Linked DNA regions of Rhodopseudomonas palustris. The main gene of each other region encodes a partner of the protein of the gene in region 2 in a complex. Links are inferred from orthologs where the notes say so. Each region holds a gene or a part of one and is shown on either strand. Other genes may lie near its edges.

The links. Proteins that work in one complex are often made in the same cells at the same time.
Region 1: the proteins of rpsG (region 2) and tig are in contact, whole or in part, in a crystal structure (PDB 3GTY), measured with the Thermotoga maritima proteins. The link is inferred for Rhodopseudomonas palustris from one-to-one orthologs. Residues at the interface, in WP_004081843.1 of Thermotoga maritima: Lys34, Lys52, Lys55, Glu59, Arg62, Gln63, Glu66, Asn67, Lys69, Val71, Arg95, Ala109, Lys110, Lys111, Gly112, Arg113, Pro114, Glu117, Glu121, Ile124, Ala125, Tyr127, Asn128, Asn129, Thr130, Gly131, Lys135, Asp139, Arg142, Met143; in WP_004081061.1 of Thermotoga maritima: Glu122, Val124, Val129, Leu130, Tyr133, Glu188, Gly259, Ile262, Tyr263, Glu266, Ser270, Glu273, Gln274, Glu277, Arg308, Gln311, Ile312, Ser315, Tyr316, Glu325, Arg329, Arg336, Leu363, Phe366, Trp367, Arg373, Leu377, Arg381, Leu384, Glu387.

Annotation. Positions count from the first base shown.
Region 1 is NZ_CP041387.1:2,226,958-2,229,812, forward strand. Bases 53-2,855 are described here. They hold tig (trigger factor), read right to left. Parts: upstream 2,232-2,855; coding sequence 873-2,231; downstream 53-872. Other genes in these bases: FLL57_RS10165 (hypothetical protein), read right to left, coding at 334-717; FLL57_RS10180 (multicopper oxidase family protein), read left to right, coding at 2,613-2,855. UniProt on the Bacillus subtilis protein: Involved in protein export. Acts as a chaperone by maintaining the newly synthesized protein in an open conformation. Functions as a peptidyl-prolyl cis-trans isomerase.
Region 2 is NZ_CP041387.1:2,548,267-2,554,693, forward strand. What follows is about bases 1,483-4,172. They hold rpsG (30S ribosomal protein S7), read right to left. Parts: upstream 3,218-4,172; coding sequence 2,747-3,217; downstream 1,483-2,746. Other genes in these bases: fusA (elongation factor G), read right to left, coding at 1,483-2,716; rpsL (30S ribosomal protein S12), read right to left, coding at 3,233-3,604. Also shown: tuf (elongation factor Tu), read right to left, coding at 1-605; more of fusA, read right to left, coding at 644-1,482; FLL57_RS11700 (hypothetical protein), read left to right, coding at 4,527-5,450; FLL57_RS11705 (AraC family transcriptional regulator), read right to left, coding at 5,413-6,261; FLL57_RS11710 (O-methyltransferase), read left to right, coding at 6,398-6,427.

The DNA of each region.
Region 1 (2,855 bases), 320 kb from region 2 along the record:
CGTTCGCCCCGTGATGCAGGACGTGAAGCGAGGTCACAGATATGAGCCGATTGCGCGGCGACAAGGGTGGGCCCCGTTTCCACCCGTGAGTTGATACCGATTCGGCCAATCCCGGCAAAACCGACGAACGGCTTTTCTCCGCCGATGCCACGGCTTTCACGCCGCATCGTTAACGGTGCCTGAGGATGCAAAACGGCCGCCGTGACGGTGTAAGCTGGGATGCAAAGGGGCGCGCTCGGGTGGCAGGTTCAAAAGCCCGATCGACACGCGACGCCGGACAAACGGTCTTTCTTCTGCCATTCTCAACCATCGGGGCGCTCCGCCCAAGGATAGCTAGACGAGTTTCCAGGCCCGCTCGATGCGATTGATTTCATCGGCGATGAGGCGCTTCGCTTTTCCCGGATCGCCCCCAATTTCAATTGCGATCACGCCTGGTCTCGGATCGAACTTCTTACGGATATCAGGCTGCAAATATGGCCGCAGGGAAAGGTAGGAGCTTGTGGTCGTGAAGCCTCGGCCGGACTCACTAACTACATCGAAACCTGGATTCCAATTGTCGATTAACTCGCGACGCCAATCGTCGATCAGGCGTTGGCGCCGAGCTAGTCGTTGGCGCTGTCTTTCGATCCCCCAATTTGCCCATGGCGCGAGAATCGATGCAGCGCCACCAATAGCTGCAGGCGCAACAAATTGAAAAATAAAATCTAATATATTCAATGCATACCTTCATCGGCAGGATCAGACTTCCATCTTAGGTTGCAAGATATTTGTCCGCTGTTCAGTGGGCAAGCGTATTGAGAGGCCGCTCAATGCAAAACGGCCGCCGTGACGGTGTCACGGCGGCCGCAGCGATGATTTTCAGACGATGCGGATCAGGCCGCGGTCTTGTCGTCCTCGTCCTTGTACAGCTCCTCGCGGGTGACCGGCTTCTCGGTCACGTTGGCGAGCTCCAGGATGAAATCGACCACCTTGTCTTCGTAGATCGGGGCGCGGAGCTGGGCGACGGCTTCCGGATTGGAGCGGTAGTAGTCCCAGACCTCCTTCTCGCGGCCCGGCATCTGCCGGGCGCGCTCGATCACCGCACGGCTGACTTCGTCGTCGGTGACCTGGATCTTGTTCTTCTCGCCGATCTCCGACAGCACCAGGCCGAGACGGACGCGGCGGTCGGCGATCTTGCGATACTCTTCCTTGGCGGCGTCTTCGGTGGTGTTCTCGTCGGCGAAGGTCTTGCCGGTCGACTGCATCTCGGCGTTGATCGAGCGCCACATCACCTCGAACTCCTGCTCGATCAGCGACGGCGGAGCATCGAACTTGTGGGCTTCGTCGAGCCGGTCGAGCAACTGGCGCTTGACCTTGAGCCGCGACGCGCCGGCGTATTCGGCGGCGAGCCGGGCCTTGGCGGCTTCCTTCAGCTTGTCGAGCGATTCCATGCCGAGCGTCTTGGCGAACTCGTCGTCGATCGTGGTCTCCTGCGGAGCCTCGAGCTTGGTCGCGGTGGTCTCGAACTCGGCCGGCTTTCCGGCCAGGGTGTCGCTGGCGTAGTTGGTCGGGAACGTCACCTTGATGGTGCGGGTCTCGCCCACCGCGATGCCGACAAGCTGATCCTCAAAGCCCGGAATGAAGCTGGCCGAGCCGATCACCACCGGAATGTCCTCGCCGGTGCCGCCGTCGAACGCGACGCCGTCGATGGTGCCCTTGAACGACACGGTGACGCGGTCGCCGGTCTCGGCCTTGGCGCCCTCGGCCTTGTCGGCGTAGGAGCGATTGGCCTCGGCGATCCGCTTGATCGCGTCATCGACGTCGGATTCGGCCACCTCGACCACCGGCTTCTCGACCGAGAAGCTCTTGAAGTCGGCCAGTTCGATCGCCGGGACCACCTCGATCGCCACCGTGTAGGTGAGATCGGACTTGCCCTCGAGGATGTCCTCGATCTCCTTCTGGTCCTGCGGCATGGTGATCTTCGGCTCGGTGGCGAGCCGGAAGCCGCGCTCCGAAAAGATGCCATCGTTGGTGTCGCGGACCAGCTTGTCGATGGTCTCGGCGGCGACCGAACGGCCGTACACGCGCTTCAGATGAGCGGTCGGCACCTTGCCCGGACGAAATCCGTTGAGGCGCACCTTGTCCTTCAGATCGGCGAGCCGTTCGCCGACCTTGGCGTCGATGTCCGCAGCCGGGACACTGACCTGGAATTCGCGCTTCAATCCGTCGGCAACGGTTTCCTTGACCTGCATGGTGTCGATCTTCTTCTCTTGGCTCCGGCCGAAGGACCGGAAATGGTCGAACTGCGATGCGGCCTCACAGCCTGCATCATCGGGTTGGCGGACATCCGTCCTGGCGGACGGCCCTCCGGAAAATCGTCATGAGCAAAAGCACTTGCGTGGTGCGGGCGGAGGGACTCGAACCCCCACAACTTTCGTCACTGGAACCTAAATCCAGCGCGTCTACCAATTCCGCCACGCCCGCGAAGAGCATCATGTCCGGCCGCGATGCCGCGGGCGGCGGCTTATAGCATGACATATAGGGCCCGCATCAAGAGAAACCCGCAGCTTTTACCAACCGCGGCTGGCCGTCGCAGGCTAGACAGCGTCCGGCGAACATGGTCCGCATCGCGCATGATCGATCAGCCGCCTGCCCTGTCCCGCCGCACCCTGCTCGCCGGCTTCGGCGCCGCAACGATCGCTCCTGCGCTTCCGATTCGCGGCGCAGTGGCCGCGCCGTCGCGCAAAGCGTTGCTGCTCCGCGCCGCCATGGATACAGCCGAGCTGAAGCCCGGCGCGGCCGCAGTGAACCGGCCGACTTTGAGCCTCGACGCGCCGGCGTTGACCCGCGGTGACGAGGTCGCGGTGCAGTTCGAG
Region 2 (6,427 bases):
ATGTAGGCGTCGACCTGGCGCATCAGCTCCAGGATCGCGTCGTGCCCGAGCTTCTGGTCGGAGTTCTCCAGCGCCGCCAGCGCCGAGCCCTTGACGATCGGAATGTCGTCGCCCGGGAAGTCGTACTTCGACAGAAGCTCGCGCACTTCCATCTCGACCAGCTCGAGCAGTTCCGGATCGTCGACCATGTCGCACTTGTTCAGGAACACCACCAGCGCCGGCACGCCGACCTGACGGGCCAGCAGGATGTGCTCGCGGGTCTGCGGCATCGGGCCGTCGGCCGCCGACACCACCAGGATCGCGCCGTCCATCTGCGCCGCTCCGGTGATCATGTTCTTCACGTAGTCGGCGTGGCCGGGGCAGTCGACGTGCGCGTAGTGACGGTTCTGCGTCTCGTACTCGACATGCGCGGTCGAAATCGTGATGCCGCGCGCCTTCTCTTCCGGCGCCTTGTCGATCTGGTCGTAGGCCGTGAACGTCGCACCGCCCGTCTCCGCCAGAACCTTGGTGATCGCCGCCGTCAGCGACGTCTTGCCATGGTCGACGTGACCGATCGTCCCGATGTTGCAATGCGGCTTCGTACGTTCAAACTTTGCTTTGGCCATTGCTCTCTCCGTTCAGTCGCGGCTCACACCGGCGACAATCAGGCAAACTTCTTCTGGACTTCAGCCGACACGTTGGCCGGCGCTTCAGCGTAGTGGTCGAACTGCATGGTGAAGTTCGCCCGGCCCTGGCTCATCGAGCGCAGGTTGTTGACGTAACCGAACATGTTCATCAGCGGCACCATCGCGTTGATCACGTTGGCATTGCCGCGCATGTCCTGACCCTGGATCTGGCCACGCCGCGAGTTGAGGTCGCCGATCACCGAGCCGGTGTAGTCTTCCGGCGTCACCACCTCGACCTTCATGATCGGCTCGAGGAGGACCGACTTGCCCTTCTGCAGCGCTTCGCGGAACGCGGCGCGCGAGGCGATTTCGAACGCCAGCGCCGACGAGTCGACGTCGTGGTACTTACCGTCGACCAGCGTCACCTTGACGTCGACGACCGGGAAGCCCGCGACCACGCCCGAAGACAGCACGCTCTCGATGCCCTTTTCGACACCCGGGATGTACTCCTTCGGCACCGCACCGCCGACGATCTTCGACTCGAACACGTAGCCGGCGCCCGGCTCGTTCGGCTCGACGACGAAGCTCACCGCCGCGAACTGACCAGTACCGCCGGTCTGCTTCTTGTGGGTGTAGTCGACTTCGGCCTTCTTGGTGATGCGCTCACGGAACGCCACCTGCGGCGCGCCGATGTTGGCATCGACCTTGTAGGTGCGCTTCAGGATGTCGACCTTGATGTCGAGGTGAAGTTCGCCCATGCCCTTCAGGATGGTCTGACCGGACTCGAGGTCGGTCGACACCCGGAACGACGGATCCTCGGCGGCCAGCTTCGCCAGCGCGACGCCGAGCTTCTCCTGGTCTGCCTTCGACTTCGGCTCGATCGCGATTTCGATCACCGGCTCCGGGAATTCCATCTTTTCGAGGATCACCGGGTTGGCGGGATCGCACAGCGTGTCGCCGGTGCGGGCTTCCTTCAGGCCGGCCAGCGCGACGATGTCGCCCGCATAGGCTTCCTTGATGTCTTCGCGGTTGTTGGCGTGCATCAGCAGCATGCGGCCGATGCGCTCCTTCTTCTCGCGGGTCGAGTTCACCACGCCGGTACCGCTCTGCAGGACGCCAGAGTAGATGCGGCAGAACGTGATGGTGCCGACGAACGGGTCGTCCATGATCTTGAACGCGAGCAGCGACAGCGGCTCCTTGTCGTCCGCCTTGCGCACGACTTCGTTGCCCTGATCGTCGGTGCCCTTGATCGCCGGCACGTCGAGCGGCGACGGCAGGTAGTCGACCACGGCGTCGAGCAGCGGCTGCACGCCCTTGTTCTTGAACGCCGAGCCGCACAGCACCGGATAGAACGCACCGGTCAGCACAGCCTTGCGGATCAGACGCTTCAGGGTCGCCTCGTCCGGCATGGTCCCTTCGAGATAGGCGCCCATCGCGTCGTCGTCGAGCTCGACGGCGGCTTCGATCATCTTCTCGCGATATTCCTTGGCCTGATCGAGCAGATCCTCGGGAATATCGACGTCCTCGAACTTGGCGCCGAGCGATTCATCGTTCCACACCACGGCCTTCATGCGGACCAGATCGATCACGCCCTTGAAGTTGTTCTCCGAGCCGATCGGGAGCTGGATCGCCACTGGCTTGGCGCCGAGACGGTCGACGATGTCCTGCAGGCACTTGAAGAAGTCAGCGCCGGTCTTGTCCATCTTGTTGGCGAAGACGATGCGCGGAACCTTGTACTTGTCGCCCTGGCGCCACACGGTCTCGGTCTGCGGCTCGACGCCCTGGTTGGAGTCGAGAACGCACACCGCACCGTCGAGCACGCGCAGCGAACGCTCGACTTCGATGGTGAAGTCGACGTGGCCGGGGGTGTCGATGATGTTCAGACGCTTGCCGTTCCAGAACGCGGTGGTGGCGGCGGACGTGATGGTGATGCCCCGCTCCTGCTCCTGCGTCATCCAGTCCATCGTCGCGGCACCTTCGTGCACTTCGCCGATCTTGTGGCTCTTGCCGGTGTAGAACAGGATGCGCTCGGTCGTCGTGGTCTTGCCGGCATCGATGTGGGCCATGATGCCGAAGTTGCGGTAGTCCTCGATGGCGTGAACGCGGGGCATGACGTCTTCCTTGATTCCGTTGCTTCGCCGTTACCAGCGATAGTGCGAGAACGCGCGGTTGGCTTCCGCCATCTTGTGCACGTCTTCGCGCTTCTTCACGGCGTTGCCGCGATTGTTCGAGGCGTCGAGCAGCTCGGCGGAGAGACGCTCGGTCATGGTCTTTTCGTTGCGGCCGCGGGCGGCCGAGATCAGCCAGCGAATGCCCAGCGCCTGACGGCGGGTGGAGCGAACCTCGACCGGCACCTGGTAGGTGGCGCCGCCGACGCGGCGGGAGCGCACTTCGATCGCCGGCATGACGTTCTCGAGCGCCTGCTCGAACACGCCGAGCGGCGGCTGCTTGGTCTTGGCTTCGATGATGTCGAAGGCACCGTAGACGATGCTTTCGGCGACCGACTTCTTGCCGGCATACATCACCGAGTTCATGAACTTGGTGACGATGATGTTCCCGAACTTCGGATCCGGAAGAACTTCGCGCTTTTCGGCGGCGTGACGACGGGACATGGATGCTCTCCCCGCTTACTTCGGACGCTTCGCGCCGTACTTCGAACGGCGCTGCTTACGGTTCTTGACGCCCTGGGTATCGAGGACGCCGCGGAGGATGTGGTAGCGCACGCCCGGCAAGTCCTTGACGCGGCCGCCGCGGATCATCACCACCGAGTGCTCCTGCAGGTTGTGACCCTCACCCGGGATGTAACCGATGACCTCGAAGCCGTTGGTCAGGCGCACCTTGGCAACCTTACGCAGCGCCGAGTTCGGCTTCTTCGGCGTCGTGGTGTAGACGCGGGTGCACACGCCGCGCTTCTGCGGCGACTGCTGCAGCGCGGGAACCTTCTTGCGCGACTTCTGCACCACGCGCGGATTTGCGATCAGCTGGTTGATCGTCGGCATCTTCGCCTTCACCCTCAAGCTTCGCGCGAAACCGATCAGTCGGCTTCGCAAATTCATTCGGGGCTACCCGCCCCAGCGGCCGCCCTGCTCGACCGGACCCACGCCCGATCACGCAAAGCGAAATCGCGCCAGCCACCCATCGCTGAGCGGAAAGCGCTTCCACGCAACAGAGGACCGCAGCAAAGACCGGGCAGCTTCCACTGACCGGCTCCGACCGAGGTCATGCTTCCAAAACCGTTCCGACGAGAAAGAGCCCCGTAAGAACGCTCAATGTCCTGGCATTGCCTGGCTTATGTCGACAGCGTTTGAGCGACTTGGGTCGAGGGTGGTGCCCGAAAGTCCTTGAAAGGACGGCCCGGGTTGTCCGTTCCGACGTTGGCGAAGCTCACCGCCTGTCTTGAAGTGGGCGGGTTGTATCGGCGCACTCCCCCTAAGTCAAGGCAAAACAGCCGCCAGATGACGGTTCGGCGACGACTTTTCGCACTCCATCCGACCGGCATGAAACGCCGATGGAATGGGGCGTTATCGCATCGCGGCAGGCTCGCGCAGGGACGCCGATTTCGGACTCCGGGTGGGGTCCGCAGCGGCTCGATCCGGGGTCTGCAGGGCGCGATTCATAGAATCGTCAGGTGTTGCCCAGGCGATTCCGGCACCGAGTCGGGGGAATCGACCGCTCCCGCCGTCTCGATTCGGCACAAACCGGACCTTCCTGCGCGCCTCGGCGCCCTACGGTATTTAAACACCACATCGAGACCGAGACGCATTCGACCAACGACCGCCGCCCGATTCAAGGACGATCGCGTCCCGCGGTCCCGCGATCCACAGATGGCAGACGATCCCGATTGCCGGCCGCAGCGACGCTGTGGCTTACTGCCGGAGCTGGACGCCGCGATCGGCCGGCCGCAGCAAGAGATGGGATCAGATGGCGAGTTGGGGGCGAGCTCGGTTGACCCGGCGGCCATGGCATCTCGCGGCCGCCGCCATCGCTGCCGGCGTGTTGCATCTCCTCGCCGCCCCCGCCTTGGCGGCCGACGCAGATGACGACGACGCGGCGCCCGCGCAGACCTATCCCAATATCTACCTCGATCTCCGCACCACTTACGGCCGCACCCCGGCCGGGGCGCTGTCGATCGGCTTTGCGAGCCCGACCATCGCGGTGCTGTCCCGGCTCCGGGAGCTGACGGCGCTGCCGCCGCTGCAGACGCCGACGCTGCCGGCGAGCCAGAGCGTGGAACTGGACGTGCCACTGACCGTCGACGTCAACGACCGCGTCTCGCTGTATGGCGGCTTCAGCGCCACCACCAGCAACGGCGGATCTGGCTGGAGCGCGGTCGACATCACCAGTTGGAACGTCGGCGTCCAGGCCGACATCTATCGCCAGGACGGCGGATCGCTGCCGACCTTGACACTACAGACCACCCTCACCCGCTCGGTGCCGAGCGGACCGCTCGCCACCACCTCGCTCAACACCATCCTGGAGGCGTCCTACGCATTCGACGCCGACGAGACCCGCGGCGTTCTGGCTGGCGTGCAGTACACCACCACGGCGATCGATGCCGACCGCGCCGCGATCCACCCCAACACGGTCGGCTGGCTCGGGGGCTATTACCAGTGGGACAGCAACTGGAAGCTGACCGGCCGCGCCGGCCTGCAGTCGTTCGGCGGCGCCGAACTGCTGCGCTTCACCCCGATCGACGCCTTCACCCAGCCGATCCTGCGGATCGACCTCGACAAGATGGACGACAACGACAACCGCCTGTACGGCATCACCGCGCAGGTGGCGTGGACGCCGAAGCCGGCCTATCAGCTCACGGTGCGGACGCCGCTGTATCTGAGCAGCAAGTGACTCGGGCGCCGGCATGGCGTTCCGCCATGTAGCGGCCCGGTGACGTGCCGAGCGTCTTGCGGAACATGGTGACGAAGCTCGGCACACTCTCGTAACCCAGATCGGCGGCGACCTGCTGGATCGAGGCGCCGCCGGCCAGCCACTGCACCGCGAGCATGACGCCGAGCTGCTGGCGCCAGCGCCCGAAGCTCATCCCGGTCTCGCGGCTGATCAACCGCCCCAGCGTCCGCTCGCTGAGGCCGGTGCGCTCGGCCCAGCCCTGCAGCGAACCACGATCGGCGGGCGCGGCCATCATCAGGTCGGCCAACGCGCGCAGCCGCGGATCGGACGGCATCGGCAGATGCAGATCCTCGATCCTGGCAGCCCCGATCTCGTCGAGCAACACCGCGATCAGACGCGAAGCCGCTCCGTCCTCGTCGTACAGCAGCGGCAGCCTGGCGGCACGGAACAGCAGTTCGCGCAGCAGCGGCGTCACCGAGACGGTGCAGCAGCGTTGCGGCAGTCCCACATCGATGCCGGCGGCGACGAACGCAGCATAGCCTTCGAGCCTGCCGGTCGCCGTGATCGCGTGCAGCGTGCCGCCTGGTATCCAGACCGCGCTGCGCGGCGGCACGATCCACAATCCGCCTTCCACCCGGCAACTCAGTGCACCGCGCTGCACCAGCAGGATCTGCGCCTTGGCATGGCAGTGCAGATCGATCTCGAACGAGCCGATCATCTCCGACGCGATGCCATAGGCAACCACCGGGCGCGCGACCTCGTCGGGTTCGATCCAGTCGGCCGCAGTGGAGCTTTCAGTGAGAAGTGGCATGGTCCGACCTACCATGCCGCTTGGCGCAAATGGATAACAATCTGTCTAAGCTACGTAATGACGCCACCGCAGCCTCCCTTTACTCACCCGGACAGCCGAGGCCGAACCGGTCTCGGCATGACCGAAAGGGACTTGCATGACATCGCAGAGCAGCAAGCGCATCGCA